One region of the Streptomyces sp. NPDC048441 genome, then DNA from elsewhere that is predicted to be linked to it. Evidence: riboswitches for the same ligand, from Rfam matches in the RefSeq annotation. Region 1 holds a riboswitch; each other region holds the start of a gene.
The links. A riboswitch is a leader RNA that binds a small molecule or an ion and turns the genes downstream of it on or off. The one in region 1 is predicted to bind cobalamin.

Region 1 (4,177 bases):
GCTGCACATAGAGCTCTCCGCCCTATGTCATTAGGTGAAGCAGCTACGACGACAGCGAGGAGCCACCATGCCGAGGGACAGAGAAGTAGACCCGAGCCTCAATCGCCGCAGGCTGCGTATCGCGCTCCGCAAGGCCCGTGAGGCCGCGGAGCAGTCACAGGGTCAAGCCGCCCATGCCCTCGACTGGTCATTGTCAAAAATCATGAGGATCGAGCAGGGCACGGTCAGCCTCTCCGTCACGGATCTGCGCGCCCTGCTCCAGCAGTACGGGGTGGCGGACCCGGTGCTCGCCGGAGAGCTCGAAGAGGCCGCCCGCGGGTCCAAGGGCGCGAGCTGGTGGGCCCAGTACAACGACGTCATCGGACCGCAGTTCAGCCAATACCTGGGGTACGAGAGCGCCGCCGCCTCGATTCGCACGTACAACCCGATCATCGTGCCCGGCTTTCTGCAGACGGACGAGTACGCGCTGGCGCTCCTCGCCCCGCGGGTCGACGAGGCGAAGGCGCGGCGGATCGTGGAACTGCGGACCGCGCGTCAGGAGCGGGCCCTGGAGGGCGAAGACCCCCCGTGGACGTTCTTCGTCGTCGACGAGGCCGCCCTGCACCGTCAGATCGGCGGACCCCGTGTGCAGCGCGCCCAGTTGCAGCACCTCATCAGCATGTCGGAGCGCCCGAAGGTGTCCCTCCAAGTACTGCCGTTCACAGCGGGCGCCCACTACTCCACTGTCAGCAGCTTCATCCTGCTCGGCTTCCTGGACGACGAGGACCTGCTCTATCTGGAGGCCCAGGGGAACCAGTCGATCCGTGACGACCACGAATTGATCGTGCGTCACCAGGAGTGCTTCGAGTCCCTCCGTGAGATCGCGTACGGCGAAGACAAGGCGATCGACCTGATCAACCAGATCAGGGACAGCATCGACAGCAGCTGACCCGCCGGGCCCGGGGAGCCCGGCAGGAGCGAGGAGGCCACACATGCCAGCCGCGTTGCGAGAGTGGTGGAGGGGGATCCTCGCGGCCGTAAGACAGGCACCGTGGCGGAGCAGTGGTACGGATGGTGCACAGGGTGCCGGTGCGGCTTCCACCGACGCCACCACCGATACGACTGCCGACGCGACTGCCGATGCCGCCGACAACCCCGCCCGCGGGCGGGCAGCGTCCGCCGACCCCTCCTACAACCAGCTGGTCCGCGAAGCGATGGGCGACCGGGTTCGTGCGGAGCTGATGAACATGCTGGACCGCAATCGCACGAGCGACCACGTCCGGATGTTCACGACCAAGATCCGCTACTGCACCGGCTGCATACTCGTTCTGATGCTGGCCCTCGCCGGGCTGCTCGCCCTCATGGGCGCCTTGCACCTGACGAGCTTCTTGATGGTCGGCCCCGTGATCGGCGGCTTCATGGCCCCCGTGGTCGGACTGAGCCGTCAGCTGGTCAAGTTGATCTCACAGGCCGGGAATGCGGCGCCCACGCTCAGCGACGACCGCCGTGCTGTGGTTCCCGCTCAGCGACCCGACTCCAAAGCCGACGATCCTGCCTGACCTCGGCAAGACCCCACCACAGCCCCAAGGCCACCGCGGCCGCCACGGCCGCGAGGCCCCAGGTGGCAAGGCGCGCCGCCGTGCCCTCGACCAGCAGCGAGACCACCGCCCCCAGCAAGGCGGCCGCCGCGCCGAGCAGCACACACACCGCCACGACCTCGGATGTCTTCCGCTTCCCGCCGTGCCCGCCGTTCACCAGATGCCGCACTTCGGCGAGATGATGCTCGGTCATCCTTCTCCCCCTCCTTCTCCCGCAGCGCCGGCGAGTGCGTCCAGGAACGCGCGCCAGCGCTCAGCGGAGAAGACGACACGCGGCGCCGACAGGTTCTGCGAATCACGGACGATCACCGCTTCCCGCACAAAGGCGACTTCGACGCAGTGCGCGTCGGCCCCGCTGAAGCTGCTCCTACGCCAGAACCGTCCGGACGGGTTCTCATTGGACACGCCGACCTCCCCCTGCCAGAGAGCCGGCGCCCCTCGACGCGTGCCCGTCGTCCTTCACCCATGGCGATGCACGATAGTGCCGTGATCTTGAAGGGCCCAGAGGACCGCCGAGAACCACCACACCACGTCACAACCCGGGCTCAACCACTCTTGGACCGCTCTCCGGATGTCGTGTTCCAGTCTAGGAAAGTTCAATTTCCAGGCCTAGGGAAAATCCGGCCTCGTGTGGGCCTCAGCACACCACCCCCGCCCCAGGTCAACGGCAAGTTGACGGGCCTTCGCGGGCCGTGGTGGACTGCCGGAGCCAATACGGCAGCAGGAGAGGAAGCCGGTGCGAATCCGGCGCGGTCCCGCCACTGTCATCGAGGAACTGACTCCTCGAAAGCCAGGAACTCTCGCCGCCGATCACGTCGAACCAGGGCGCGGACACCCTGAGTGAGGACATATCGCCATGCGCGGCCGCCCCTTGCCGGACCAGTTCCCGAGCGTGAGCTCCCCTCTCGGCGTGGCGACGGGCTGAACCCATGTGTGCCGATCGCGACTTCGCGTACGGCGCCGCCGCCGGCCTCCTCGGTGATCTGTTCCTCGGCGATCCTCGCCGCGGGCATCCGGTCGCCGCGTTCGGCCGTGCCGCGAGTGCCGTCGAAGGTGTGCTGTGGCGGGACCACCGCGGATGGGGCGCGCTGCACGCCGTCGTGTGTGCCGGGGGTGCGGCCGGTGCCGCCGCCCTCGCCTCTTCTCTTGTACGTGGCTCACGCACCGGATCCGTCGCGCTGACCGCCGCCGCCACCTGGGCCGTGGTCGGCGGGACCTCGCTCGGGCGTGAGGCGCGGGCCATCGGCGGGGCGCTGGCCGCCGGGGATGTCGAGGTGGCGCGGGAGCGGCTGCCCCATCTGTGCGGGCGGGACCCGCAGTCGCTGGATGCCGATGGCATCGCGCGTGCCGTCGTCGAGTCCGTCGCCGAGAACACGTCCGACGCGGTGGTCGGGGCCTTGGTGTGGGGAGCTCTCGGCGGGGTCCCCGGCCTGGTCGGCTTCCGTGCCGTGAACACGCTCGACGCGATGGTCGGGCACAAGTCCGCCAAGTACCGGCGGTACGGGTGGGCTTCCGCCCGCCTCGACGACGTACTGGGGTGGCCGGGGGCCCGGCTCACCGCCGTGCTCGCGGCTGCCGCCGGGGATTCGCCGCGCGGCGCGGTGCGGGCCTGGCGGAATGACGCCGCCCGGCATCCGAGCCCCAACGCGGGGCCCGTCGAGGCCGCCTTCGCCGGGGCGTTGGGCGTACGGCTCGGGGGGACCCTCTCGTACGCGGGGCGGGTCGAGCACCGGCCTGTCCTGAACGGGGAGGGGCGGGGCGTCGAAGTCGCCGACATCGAGCGGGCCGTGCGGCTTTCGCGGCGGATCGGACTACTGACCTTGGGAGTTGCCGCGGCTGTGAGCACGATGCGGAAAGGCAGGTCCTCATGAAGGGCCGCGCGCAGGGCCGCACGGGCGGTGGACTGCTCGTCGCCGGGACCACGTCCGACGCCGGGAAGAGTGTCGTCACGGCCGGGATCTGCCGGTGGCTGGCGCGCAAGGGTGTGTCCGTCGCGCCCTTCAAGGCGCAGAACATGTCCCTCAACTCCTTTGTCACGCGCGAAGGTGCCGAGATCGGGCGGGCCCAGGCCATGCAGGCGCAGGCGGCCCGTGTCGAGCCGACCGCGCTGATGAATCCCGTACTGCTCAAGCCGGGCAGCGACCGCAGCAGTCAGGTCGTCCTGATGGGCAAGGCCGTGGGCGAGATGAGTGCGCGCGGCTACCACGGGGGGCGGCAGGAAGCACTCCTCTCGACCGTCGTGGGATGCCTGGAGGAACTTCGGGGCAGCTATGACGCCGTGATCTGCGAAGGCGCGGGCAGTCCCGCCGAGATCAATCTGCGACGTACGGACATCGTGAACATGGGGATCGCGCGGGCCGCCCGCTTCCCCGTGGTCGTGGTGGGCGACATCGACCGCGGGGGCGTGTTCGCCTCCTTCTTCGGGACGACCGCGCTGCTGAGCGCCGAGGACCAGGACCTCGTGGCCGGGTATCTCGTCAACAAGTTCCGGGGCGACGTCTCGCTGCTCGAACCGGGGCTCGACATGCTCCATGAGCTCACCGGACGGCGCACGTTCGGCGTGCTGCCGTTCCAGCACGGCCTGGGCATCGACGAGGAGG
Region 2 (4,177 bases), on a different contig from region 1:
ACCCGACGACTCGTCGCCGTCCTTGCCGTCACCCGAGGAGCACCCCGCCAGCAACAGCGCCGCCCCCGCAAACGCCGCCGCAGCCTTCACCCCCCGGCCCGCGATTCGATGACCGCGGCCGGTGCCTTTGTGGTACATCCACTCCCCCTTGGGTGCACTGTCCGATTCTCAATCCTGACATACGCACTCCCAGCCCACGAGGCCCGCCCGTCCGCAGCGGAGACCTGTAGAAGAGCTGTTACAGCTTGGTGCCCGGGGGTAGGCGCCCCTGCGCGGGGAAGCACTCCCGGGGAGGAGATCATGCGGGATCGCACCTCTGAATTGCGGCTGGCCGAAGTCCTGATGGAGGCCACCAACACACTCGCCGACGACTTCGACCCCGAGCGGCACCTGAGCCGCGTCGCGGGCCACTGCGTGGAGCTGCTCGACGCGTCCGCAACCGGAGTCATGTTCAAAGGACCGGGCACCTCTCCCGTCGCCGTCGGCGGCCACCCCCCGGATCTCGCACTCGACCTCCTCGCGGCCCAACAGAGCGGCGGGCCCTGCGTGGAGAGCCTCGGCACGGGCAGGACCGTGCCGCCGGTCCTGCTCACGGAGCCCGAACCCGCCGGGCGCTGGCCGGAGTTCACGGAGGTCGCCCGGACCCACGGCATCGCGGTGACCTACGCGGTTCCGCTGCGGCGGCACGATGACCTCCTCGGCGCGCTCAACGTCTTCGTACCCGGGACATCTCAGGGCCCGTACGCCGAGGGCGAGTTGCTCCTGGCGCAGGCGATCGCCGACGCCATCGCGGTGGGTCTGCACAATTTCCACACCTACTCGGAGTATCGGACCCTCACCACACAGCTACAGGGCGCTCTGACCAGCCGAATCCGCATCGAACAGGCCAAAGGCATACTCGCCGAGCGCCGGCACACGAGTGTGGACGAGGCATTCGACGTGCTGCGGCGGTACGCACGCAGGGAACGCCTGCTCATAGACCTTGTGGCCACCGAAGTGATCAAGGGATCGATCGACGACAAGACGCTGCGCGGCAGTTGACCAGCAGTTGGTCCGAACCTTCCCGATGGCTCTCCCGGCGACCGTCGCCACCTGGGGAGATCACACAGGGGCAAGAGATCGCGACTTGGCGTCAATCCACCTCTAGGCTCCAGCGCTCATCCGTTCTAGAGTCGTCACAACGGCCCAAGCCCCCGGCCTGATCGACCAACCCGCATTGCGGGGTTGGCCATCGAACCTCCCGCGCCGGCGCCGGGTTACTCCCGCAGCTCGTGCGCGCGCGGTCGAGGACCAGCCCGGTCGACGGCTCCGGGGGGAGCGGGCCGCCGACCGGGCATGGTTGCCTGGAGGCACTGTTGACAGTGCCCATGACCAGCTGGGACTCTCCGGGACGACAAGTCCATACATTGAGGCGACGGTTGACAGGAACCCGGTGCGATTCCGGGGCGGTCCCGCCACTGTGACCACACACCGCGAGGCGTGCGGAAGCCAGGAACTGAGCTGTCGTCCTCCTGCATTGGGGCGTGGAAACCCCAGAAGGAGGCCCATCCGTATGTCTGCCCTCACAGGCCACAGCGCATCGCACACGGACAGCCTGGCGGTCCAGGCCGCCACGGCGAGCACCCGCGACTGGCTGATCGCGTCGGCCGCGGCCATCATCGCGTTGATCGCGCTCTACGCGGTCTTCATCGACAACGGCTCGCTGATCTCGGCGACCGGCAGCTACCTCCACGAATTCGCCCACGACGGCAGGCACCTCTTCGGTGCCCCATGCCACTGATCGGGGACGGAAAAAGCACCATGCCATCCCCATCGTCCTCACCTGTACTCCCCCTGCTCGGCCGGGGTCTCGCGGCGGGAGGAGCGGCGGGCCTCGCGGCCGGTCTCTTCTCCCTCCTCCTCGCCGAGCCGCTGATGGACCGGGCGATCCGCGTCGAGGAGAAGCGGTCGGCCGCCGAGGAGCACATGCACGGCGCCGCTCAGTCCGCGCAGCACCACGAAGAGCTCTTCACCCGCTCGACCCAGCACCTGGGTCTGGTCGTCGCCTCGGTCGTCATGGGTCTGGCCATCGGCATCCTGTTCGCCGTGGCATACGCCCTGGTGCACCGTCGCGACCCGCGCTCGGCCCCCTGGCCGCGCGCACTCACCTTCGCCGGAGCGGCGTTCCTCGCCGTCTCCCTGCTGCCCGGTCTGCGCTATCCGGCGAACCCGCCGGGTGTCGGCGACTCGGGCACGGTCGGCGACCGCCAGACGATGTGGCTCGCGTCCGTCGCCATCGGCGTCCTCGGCATGTTCCTGGTCTGGCAGGTGTACGTACGCCTGTCGGCCAGATCCGTTCCGGTGCGGCAGATCGCGGCGGCCCTGACGACCGTCGCCGTGCTCGCCGCGCTCTTCCTGCTCCCGGACAATCCCGACCCGGTCCCGGTCGACGCGACCCTGCTGTGGGACTTCCGGGTCCTGTCGGTCGCCTCGCACGCCCTGCTGTGGGCGGTGTTCGCGGCGGTGTTCGGAGGCCTCGGCCTGCGGGCCGTACGAGAAGGGGCTGTACGAGAAGGGGCCGCACAGGAAGGGGCCGACGCCACGGGTGCCTCCGTGAGTGCGAGCGCGGCGGGAGTGCCCTCGCCCCTCGGCGCCACCCCTACGGCGCCACCCCAGTGAGGTAGGCGGACACCACCACGTTCGCCGAGTAGGTCCTTGCCGCCCGGTCGAACGTGCCGCCGCAGGTGATGAGACGGAGTTCGGCGCGGCCCTTCTCGTGGGGGCCGTACGCCTTCTTCGCGTCGAAGCGGTCGCGGCTGAGCACCTGGACGTCGTCCACGGTGAACACCGCGACCGAGCCGTCGTCCCGCGTCACCCGGACCTTCTCGCCGGGGCGCACCGCACTGAGGTCGTAGAAGACCGCCGGGCGCGTCTCGGTGTCGACATGGCCCACGAACAGGGACGTGCCGACCGCACCGGGGCGCGTCCCGCCCGCGTACCAGCCGACGTCGCCCGCCTGCTCGAAGGACGGCGGATCGATGGCACCCTCCTGATCGAGACCACGGGCGATCACCGGCGCCCGCACCTTCAGCGAGGGGACATCGACGCGTTGCGGCCTCGCGGGGGCCAGCGGCTCGTGCGCGTCCGGGAGTTCGACACCGAACGGGCGGCCCACCGCCGCGACGTCACCGTTGGTGGGCTCGGAGACACCGCCGCGTACGTCGGTGATCTCGCTGCCCCACAGCCAGAGGCCGACGAGCAGCAGCGCCCAGGCGAGCCCGGTGAGGAATCGCCCGTGTCCTGTCGGCCTCTCATGGCCGGACATATCGGTCGTGGCCCGTCACTCGGAGCGGCGCCGGCGGACGCTGCGGAACGCCACGGCCACGGCCGCCACCCCGGCGAGCACCAGGCCGATCACCGCATGCCGGGTGCCGGGGCCCGCCTCCTGGGCGGGTTCGACGGCCAGCTGCGCCGTGCCGCCGCCGCCCGCGCGGACCGGCGAGACGGGCTCGGAGTGGTGCTGGATCACCTGGACGGTGCCGGCGCCCTGGTGGGGGTGGCCGTCGCAGATCACGGTGACGTCGAACGTACCCGAGATGCCGTTCCTGACCGTCGCCGAGCCGTTGAGGGAGAACTTGTCGCCGTCCCGCCCGGTGAGCTTCGCGTCACCGGTGAACGCCCCGGACCCGGCGGACCCGGTCGTCCCGTCACAGCCCGTGACGCTCACCTCGACCTGGGCCCCCGGCGCGGCGCTGGACGGGCTGACCGTGGCATGAACTTTGCCCTCGTCATGGGCGTACGCGGGCGTCGCGGCGGCGACGGGGAGCGCGGCGATGGCGGCCGCCGCGGCTATGCCACGCAGGGTGGTGGAACAGGTACGCATCGTGAACCTCCTGTTCCGAGGTTCACGCGCCGCGACACGCCGCGCCTGCCCTGTGAGGCAAACGGGTGGCCCAGGGGCCTACCGGGGGCGTCAGATCCTGTCGACGAGGTCCGCGATGGAGTCCACGACGTTGGACGGCCGGAACGGGTACTCGTCGATGTCCTTCTCCGAGGTCAGGCCGGTGAGGACCAGGAAGGTCTCCATCCCGGCCTCGAGACCGGCGAGGACGTCCGTGTCCATGCGGTCGCCGATCATGGCGCTCGTCTCCGAATGCGCCCCGATGGCGTTGAGCCCGGTCCGCATCATCAGCGGATT
Region 3 (4,177 bases), 490 kb from region 1:
CGAACGAGGTGATCGCGGAGAAGAGTTGCATCGCCGCCACCCCGGAGAGCACCACCCTGTCCGCGCTCCCGCCCAGGGTGTGGCTGAGCAGCAGCACGAGTGCGAACGAGCAGACCGCCCCCGCGAAAGCGCCCGCCGAGACCGACACCGCTCCCCCGCCGACCCCCAGGACGACGACCGCGACCGCCCCCGTGGACGCGCCCGAGGAGACGCCGAGCACGAAGGGGTCCGCGAGGGGGTTGCGCAGGAGGGACTGGAGGACCGTTCCGCAGACGGCCAGGCCGGCGCCGCAGACCGCCGCGAGGAGCGTGCGCGGCATCCGCAGGTTCCAGACGATGCCGTCCCTGATGGGCGTCAGCTCCGCCTCTCCCCAGCCCAGGTGAGCCGCCACCGCCGACCATACGTCCGGTACGGAGATGTCCGCGGGGCCGATGGTGACGGCCACCGCCACGGAGAGGAGGAGGGCGCCGATGCCCGTCGTCCAGAGCAGGGCGTGGCCTATACCGCCCGGGACGGCTCTCCTCACTTGGCCAGCCCGAACTTCCGCAGTGCGTCCGCGACTTGTTCCACGCCGTCCACCGTGCGGATCGTCGGGTTCATCGCCTGGCCGCTCAGCAGCACGTACCGCTTCTTCTTCACCGCGGTCAGGTTCTTGGTGACCGGGTCGGACTCCAGGAACTCGATCTTCTTCTTCGCGCTCTCGGCCGTCTGCGACTTGCGCGTGAGGTCGCCGATGACGAGGACGTCCGGGTCACGGTCGGCCACCGTCTCCCAGTTGATCTGGGGCCACTCCTCGCGGGTGTCGTCGAAGACGTTCTTCGCGCCCAGTTCGCGGGTGATGATGCCGGGCGCTCCGCAGCAGCCCGCCATGTAGGGGGCGTCGGAGTTGGCGAACCAGTAAAGGAGCGTCGTGTCGGAGGCGTTGATGTTCTTCATGGCCTTCGCCACCCGGCCCTTGAGCTCCGCGATCAGGCGTTCGCCGCGCTTCTCCACGCCGAACACCCGTGCTAGGTCCCGCACTTCGCCGTACACCGTGTCCATGGTCAGCGTCTTGTCGCGGCTGCCGTCGCCGTCGCCGCTGTTGTCCTTGCCCGCGCAGTCGGAGGGCGAGACATAGGCGGGTACGCCGAGTTCGGCGAACTTGGCGCGGTCGGCGACGCCGCCCTTGCTGACCGTCGCGAGGAAGGACGCGGTGACGAAGTCCGGCTCCTTGGCGAGCACCTTTTCGAAGGAGGGGTAGCTGTCAGCAAGGCGGTCGACCTTGTCGTTCTCCTTCTCCAGGCCCTCCAGCACCGGGTCCGTCCAGGTGCCGGTGCCTGCCATGCGGTCCGCGAGGCCCAGGGAGAGCAGGATCTCGGTGGAGCCCTGGTCGAGGGAGACCGCCCGCCTGGGCGGCGCCTTGATCTCCGCCTTCTTGCCGCAGGAGGTGAGGGTCAGCGGGTAGCCTGCCGCCTTCTCTTCCGTGGTGGAGGTGGCCTGCGAGCCGCCGCAGGACGTCAGCGTGACGGCCAGGCCTGCGGCGACGAGGACGGGCATACGTACGCGCCAGGCTGATGCGCGACGGGCTGATACGCGCCGGACTGATGCGCGACGGACTGATACGCGACGGGCTGTGGAGGACACACGATCCCTTGAGTCTCACGGCTCATACGCGGAGCCTGGCCTGCTTCATCACCTCCGCCGCCCGGTGCGGGGGCGAAGGCGCCAGCAGGTCTTCGGACTCGGGGATCGGCCGGACGGGACGCCTTCCCAGGCGTCCATGGACGCCCAGTGGCTATGGCCCCGCCCGTCCTCCCTCACCGCTGCGCGTCAGTTCCGGATTCGCACCGGATTCCCTGGCCCTGGTGTGGGTTGACTGGCGCTCGCAAGCTATCACGCAGGGTCAGGACGGCTGCTCGGGCCTCGGTGCGCCGCGGTACGTGCCGAAGGACCATTTGTTGCCCTCGGGGTCGGCGATCGCGAACTCCCGGCTGCCGTACGGCTGGTCCTCGATCTCGCGGATGATCTCGACCCCGGCGGCGGTGAGGCGCTGGTAGAGGTCGTCCACGTGGTCGGTGACTACGTACGCGCCGAAGGTGCCCGGCTTCAGGCACCAGTCCTGGGACTTCTCGTCGTACGAGCCGAGCATCACGGCACCGCCCTCGGGCCAGTCGAGCTCGGCGTGCGCCACGCGGTCGCCGTCCTCGTAGACGGCGGTACGCAGGAAGCCGACCGTGCCGACCAGGAAGTCGATCAGGGCGGGGGCGTCATTGGCCTGGAGCGTCGGCCAGACGTCGGGCGCACGCCCGGCAGAGGCGGAGGCAGGGGCGGAGGCAGGGGCGGAGGTGGAGGCGGACTGGGGCTGCTGCTGCTTCTCGGTGGTGTCCATGGGACCTACTCTTCTCCCCCTCCGTAGCTTCCGGCTTGGATATTCCGGCACTCTTCGGCCAGCCAGCCGCTGGGACTGACGCCGGTGTACTGCTGGAAGTCCCGCACCAGGTGGGAGTGGTCGTAATAGCCGCAGTCGGCTGCCACGCGGGCCAGGTCAGGGGCGGTGCCCGCGGCCACGGGACGTACGACGGCGTTCCGTGCGCGGTGGAAACGCATCAGACGACCGGCCTGCTTGGGGCTCAGGCCCGTCTCGGCGCGGAAGAGCGTGGTGAGGCGGCGCTCGCTGAGCGCGACATGCCGGGAGAGGCCGCGCAGCGTGCCCACGCCCCGGTGCCGGGCCAGCCAGGCCCACGCCTCGGCGACCTCGGGGCGTACGGAAGCCCTGCCGCCGGAGTCGGCATCGGCGTCCGCCGCCCGCTGCCTCAAGTAGGCGGACAGGGAAGCGAAGCGCTCCTCCCAGCCGGACTGCTCGCACAGCAGCTCCCGTACGTCGGCGGCGCGTCGCCCCATCACCTCCGAACCCGGCGTCACCAGGTCGCCCGCCAGTTCCCCGGCCGGTACGCCGAGCAGGGCGCGGGCGGCGAGCGGATGCACGGCGAGCTGGATGCCCGCCTCGTGCTCGGGCCTGACGACGTACGCCGGGGACTGGTGCAGGCCACCCGTGACGATGTCCGCGCGGAACGCGTCGCTGCCGCGCGCCTGCTCGGGGGTGAGGCCGCTGATGACGGGGCCGTCCAGCGAGAAGATCAGCGTCAGATACGGGGACGGCAGTCCGCGGTGCAGTCCTGGCCGCTCGCCCGTGGTGCGGTAGCCGACCGCTGACACCACCATGCCGTCGAGCCGCGGGACGGCCCGCACGAACTCCCGGGAGGCGGTCTCGGCACTCTCCATGCAGTCAGTATGCGACGGGCGGGGCGCCGGGGCAGCGCCGACCGTCCCATGCCGCTACCCGTTCCCCCGCGTCCCACTCCCGCCACATCCGGTGATGTCGATCATGGGAATCCGCCGCCTGACCCCATACGATGACCCGCCGCCTCGGACGGGGCGCAGACCGCTCTCAGGGGGCACAAAACCATGGCAGTAACGGCAAAGGGCAAGGGCAAGCTGGCCGTCCTCGGCACGGCGGGTGCGCTCACCGCGGCCGTCCTCGCGGGGACGGCGCTCTGGCCGAGCACGGACGCGACGGCCGCCGACGACTCGGCGAAGACCGAAGCGGCGGCTGCGAAGGCCGCCACCGAGCTGCGGCACTGGCCCGAGCCGGTCGCGAAGAAGCTCGGCAAGGTCATCGCGAAGAACGGTCACAAGGGCGCGTACGCCGTCTTCGACGCGGACAACACGACGTACCGCAACGACCTGGAGGAATCCCTCCTCCCCTTCCTGGAGATGAAGGGGGTGCTGACCCGCAAGACGATGGACCCGTCGCTGAAGACCATCCCCTTCAAGGACACGGCGAAGCACAAGGAGAGCCTCTACAGCTACTACAACCGGCTCTGCGAGGTCGACGACCAGATCTGCTACCCGTGGGCCGCGCAGATCTTCTCCGGTTTCACGCTGAAGCAGCTCAAGGGCTACGTCGACGAGCTCCTCGCGTACGACAAGCCGATCCCCGCCGAGTACTACGAGGACGGGAAGCTGACCAAGACCGAGGTCGAGGCGCCCGAGTTCTCCCCCGGTATGCAGGAGCTCTACAAGACGCTGCGGGGGCACGGCATCGAGGTGTACGTCGTCAGCGCGGCCAGCGAGGACCTGGTGCGGATGGTCCTCGGCGACCCCAAGTACGGCTACGACGTGAAGCCCGAGAACGTCA
Region 4 (4,177 bases), on a different contig from region 1:
GGAGAGCGAGCTGAAGACGGTCGTACGGAAGGTGTCGGCCGAACTCGACCGAGTGAAGAAGAAGTCGTGACAACCTCCGTCGCCAGAAGGCCAGTTGCGGCACCGGCTGCGCAGAGCGCGGGACAGCGGCGCCGGACACGCAACCGCACCCTCTGGTTCTGGGTCTTCGTCGGCCCCTTCGCGATCGGCCTCGGCCTCTTCACGTACGTCCCGCTGCTGTGGAGCGTCGGCCTCAGCTTCTTCGACGCCCGCAACACCGTCACCCCCACCGACTTCGTGGGCCTGGACAACTACAGCGCGATGCTGTCGGACGGCACGTTCACGAGCAGTCTGCGGACCTTCCTGGTATTCACCGCGTTCATCGTCCCTGCCACGTTCGCGCTCTCGCTCGCCCTCGCCCTGATGGTCAACCGGGTGCGCCGCGCGCAGGCCTTCTTCCGGTCCGTCTTCTTCCTGCCCGCAGCGTGCAGCTATGTCGTCGCGGCCCTGATCTGGAAGATGTCGATCTTCAACGGTGTGCGGTTCGGCCTCGCCAACACCGTGCTCGGCTGGTTCGGGGGCGACCAGATCGCCTGGCTATCGACCACCGAACCGCCGTGGTACTGGCTGGTGATCGTGACCGTGCGGCTCTGGCTCCAGGCCGGTTTCTACATGATCCTCTTTCTGGCCGGGCTCCAGCGGATCAGCCCCGTCCTGTACGAGGCCGCCGCCGTGGACGGAGCACGGCCGGGCTGGCAGGTGCTCCGCCACATCACCCTGCCGCAGCTGCGCGCCACCTCGGTCGCGGTCGTCCTGCTCCTCGTGGTCAACGCCTTCCAGGCCTTCGACGAGTTCTACAACCTCCTTTCGGACGCCCGCGGTTACCCGCCCTACGCACGCCCGCCGCTCGTCTACCTCTACTACACGGCCCTCGGCCAGGGGCAGAACCTGGGGCTCGGCAGCGCGGGAGCGGTGATCCTCGCGTTGATCATCGCGGTGGTGACGGTGGGTCAGGCACGGTGGTTCGGACTCGGCAGGAAGGAGGACTGAGGACTGATGGACAACGCCCTGGTACGCGTGGGGCGGGCGCTGCGGATCGTCCTGCTCGTCGCGCTCGCCCTCCTCTTCCTGATCCCCTTCTATCTCCTCGTCCGCAACGGCCTTGCGAGCGAGCAGGACATCACGTCGCCCGAATGGACCCTGTTTCCCCCGCAGTTGCGCTGGTCGAACGTGACGGAACTCTTCGACGACACGTCCGTCCCCTTCGCCCGCTCCCTGCTCAATTCCGCGCTGATCGCGGTCGCGACGACGCTCGGCACGCTGCTGCTCGCCTCCCTCGCCGGGTACGGCCTCGCCCGCATCCCCTACCGGCACGCGAACAAGGTCTTCTACGCCGTCCTCGGCACCCTGATGGTCCCGGCAGCCGTCACGTTCGTACCGAGCTTCGTCCTCGTATCGTCGCTCGGCTGGATCTCCACACTCCGCGGCCTGATCGTCCCCACCCTGTTCTCCGCCTTCGCCTGTTTCATCTTCCGGCAGTACTTCCTGGGCTTCCCCCGGGAGTTGGAGGACGCAGCGCAGGTCGACGGGCTCGGCTACTGGCGTACCTACTGGCGCATCGTCGTACCGAACGCGCGACCCGTCTTCGCGGCCGTCGGGACGATCGTCTTCATCGGCGCGTGGAACTCCTTCCTGTGGCCGCTGGTGATCGGGCAGGACCGGAACGCGTGGACGGTGCAGGTCGCGCTTTCGTCCTTCACCACCTCCCAAGTCATCAGGCTGCACGAGCTGTTCATCGCGGCGGCCGTGTCGATCCTGCCGCTCCTCGTGGTGTTCCTGTGCTTCCAGCGGTGGATCGTGGCGGGGGTGGAGCGGTCCGGTATCGACTGAGGACCGGTCATGACCTCACTACCTTGGCCAGTCAGTCCGCAGATCAGAAGCCCCGGTCCGTCAGTTCCTCCGCGAACACCTGCGACAGCGGCTGCGGCCCCACATAGCGCTGGCAGTCGCACTGCCCCGCCTCGTACTTCAGCGGCTTCTTGTTCTCGTCCCATTCCGTCGGCACCTCGACGCGCTCATGGCACAGCCCCTGCTTGTCGTGCTTGGCAAGGTGGTGCGTGCACCCGCACACCGGCTCCGGCGACTGATATGCCGCTTCGACAGCCAGGCGTTCCTGCTTCGCCGCCTCCATCAGTTCCAGCTTCCGCTCATGCCGATTGCGCAGAGCGGTACGGACGTTGTCGGCCACCCACGCGAAGCCGCCCGTCCAGAAGATGATGAGAACGATCCAGAACCACTCCATGGGCCTTCCCCTTCCCCCTGTACTGCTGAGGCTCACGGTAGCCCCCGACTCCCCATCCTGGCTCGCCCCCGGTGTGTGCTCTAGTCTGATCCGTGCAGCTGGTTCGCCCTGTTCGCCAGACAGGCGCGTCGCAAGAGGGAACCCGGTGGGAATCCGGGACTGCCCCGCAGCGGTGAGCGGGAACGACCGCCGTCATACGCACTGGATCCGGCCGAGGATCCGGGAAGCGACGGCCAGTAGGAGTCTGCCTCGGCAGATGTGCCCGCGAGTCCGAAGACCTGCCCGTTGCCCGTACGTGACCCTCACGTGCGGACATCCCGGTGACCTCGTGGGCGGGTCGGCGTACAGATCAGGTGGGCAGCGCGCCGATGGCGCGGGTTCGGCCCACCCGGTTCGTCATCCCTTCGCGTCCGTGTCCCGTCTCCGGGATTCTCAGGAGTCATCTCGCGAAGGAGATTTCCGTGACAGCGAAGTCCGCAGCCGCGGCAGCACGGGCCACCGTGTACGGCTACCCCCGCCAAGGCCGGCACCGTGAACTGAAGAAGGCCGTCGAGGGCTACTGGAAGGGCCGCGTCACCGCTGACGCCCTGAAGGAGACCGCGCAGGGCCTGCGCCGTGCGAACTGGCAGCAGTTGGCCGACGCCGGCATCGACGAGGTGCCGACCGGTGATTTCTCGTACTACGACCATGTCCTGGACACCAGCGTCATGGTCGGCGCTGTCCCCGCCCGCCACCGTGACGCTCTCGCGGCCGACCCGCTCGACGGCTACTTCGCCATGGCCCGCGGCAACAAGGACGTGGCGCCCCTCGAGATGACCAAGTGGTTCGACACCAACTACCACTATCTGGTCCCCGAGCTGGGCCCTGACACCGTCTTCGCGACCGACTCCACCAAGCAGGTCGCCGAGCTGACGGAAGCCCTCGCTCTCGGCCACACCGCCCGCCCGGCCCTCGTCGGCCCGGTGACCTACCTCCTGCTCGCCAAGCCCGCCCCCGGCGTCGCCGCCGACTTCGAACCGCTCACCCTGCTCGACCGGCTCCTTCCCGTGTACGCCGAGGTCCTCGCCGATCTCCGTGCGGCGGGCGCCGAGTGGGTGCAGCTCGACGAGCCCGCCCTGGTCCAGGACCGCACACCGGCCGAGCTCAACGCCGCCTCCCGCGCCTACCGGGAACTCGGTAGGCTCACCGACCGGCCGAAGCTGCTGCTCGCCTCCTACTTCGACCGGCTCGGCGACGCACTGCCCGTGCTCGCGAAGGCCCCGGTGGACGGCCTCGCGCTCGACTTCACCGAAGCCGCCGCGGCCAACCTGGACGGCCTCGCCGCCGTCGGCGGGCTGCCCGGCAAGCGCCTTGTCGCGGGCGTCGTCAACGGCCGCAACATCTGGATCAACGACTTCGAGAAGTCGCTCTCCACCCTCGGCACCCTCCTCGGCCTCGCCGACCGGGTGGACGTGGCCGCCTCCTGCTCACTGCTGCACGTGCCGATCGACGCCGCCGCCGAGCGGGACATCGACCCGCAGATCCTGCGCTGGCTGGCCTTCGCCCGCCAGAAGACCACCGAGATCGTCACTCTCGCGCGCGGCCTCACCGAAGGAACCTCGGCGATCACCGCCGAACTCGCCGCCAACCGGGCCGATCTGGCGTCCCGTCAGCACTCCTCCATCACCCGCGACCCGGCGGTCCGGGCCCGCGTCGCCGCCGTCACCGACGCCGACGGCCGCCGCTCCGCACCGTACGAGGTGCGGGCCACCGCCCAGCGCGCCCACCTCGGCCTGCCGCTGCTCCCCACCACCACGATCGGCTCGTTCCCGCAGACCACGGAACTGCGCACCGCCCGCGCCGACCTGCGCGCCGGACGCATCGACACGGATGGCTACGAAGAGCGCATCAGGACCG

Region 2: linked by a shared signal. The riboswitch ahead of ACGFSB_RS00810 (CbtB-domain containing protein) and the one ahead of ACGFSB_RS16130 (cobalamin biosynthesis protein) in region 1 are both predicted to bind cobalamin.
Region 3: linked by a shared signal. The riboswitch ahead of ACGFSB_RS13870 (ABC transporter substrate-binding protein) and the one ahead of ACGFSB_RS16130 (cobalamin biosynthesis protein) in region 1 are both predicted to bind cobalamin.
Region 4: linked by a shared signal. The riboswitch ahead of metE (5-methyltetrahydropteroyltriglutamate--homocysteine S-methyltransferase) and the one ahead of ACGFSB_RS16130 (cobalamin biosynthesis protein) in region 1 are both predicted to bind cobalamin.

What each region holds. Positions count from the first base shown of each region.
Region 1 is NZ_JBICXM010000005.1:529,026-533,202, reverse strand. It holds gene ACGFSB_RS16150 (helix-turn-helix domain-containing protein) at 68-928, shown strand; gene ACGFSB_RS16145 (hypothetical protein) at 972-1,538, shown strand; gene ACGFSB_RS16140 (hypothetical protein) at 1,471-1,770, opposite strand; gene ACGFSB_RS16135 (DUF397 domain-containing protein) at 1,767-1,982, opposite strand; cobalamin riboswitch at 2,256-2,398, shown strand; gene ACGFSB_RS16130 (cobalamin biosynthesis protein) at 2,507-3,448, shown strand; gene ACGFSB_RS16125 (cobyric acid synthase) at 3,445-4,177, shown strand, end outside.
Region 2 is NZ_JBICXM010000001.1:175,978-180,154, reverse strand. It holds gene ACGFSB_RS00820 (glycoside hydrolase family 6 protein) at 1-138, opposite strand, end outside; gene ACGFSB_RS00815 (ANTAR domain-containing protein) at 301-1,041, shown strand; cobalamin riboswitch at 1,399-1,520, shown strand; gene ACGFSB_RS00810 (CbtB-domain containing protein) at 1,553-1,780, shown strand; gene ACGFSB_RS00805 (CbtA family protein) at 1,801-2,658, shown strand; gene ACGFSB_RS00800 (class F sortase) at 2,639-3,304, opposite strand; gene ACGFSB_RS00795 (hypothetical protein) at 3,320-3,862, opposite strand; gene ACGFSB_RS00790 (HAD-IIA family hydrolase) at 3,953-4,177, opposite strand, start outside.
Region 3 is NZ_JBICXM010000005.1:39,779-43,955, reverse strand. It holds gene ACGFSB_RS13875 (FecCD family ABC transporter permease) at 1-526, opposite strand, end outside; gene ACGFSB_RS13870 (ABC transporter substrate-binding protein) at 523-1,536, opposite strand; cobalamin riboswitch at 1,689-1,875, opposite strand; gene ACGFSB_RS13865 (VOC family protein) at 1,883-2,368, opposite strand; gene ACGFSB_RS13860 (helix-turn-helix domain-containing protein) at 2,374-3,261, opposite strand; gene ACGFSB_RS13855 (haloacid dehalogenase-like hydrolase) at 3,445-4,177, shown strand, end outside.
Region 4 is NZ_JBICXM010000008.1:19,861-24,037, forward strand. It holds gene ACGFSB_RS20880 (ABC transporter substrate-binding protein) at 1-70, shown strand, start outside; gene ACGFSB_RS20885 (carbohydrate ABC transporter permease) at 184-1,029, shown strand; gene ACGFSB_RS20890 (carbohydrate ABC transporter permease) at 1,036-1,869, shown strand; gene ACGFSB_RS20895 (hypothetical protein) at 1,913-2,281, opposite strand; cobalamin riboswitch at 2,364-2,582, shown strand; gene metE (5-methyltetrahydropteroyltriglutamate--homocysteine S-methyltransferase) at 2,743-4,177, shown strand, end outside.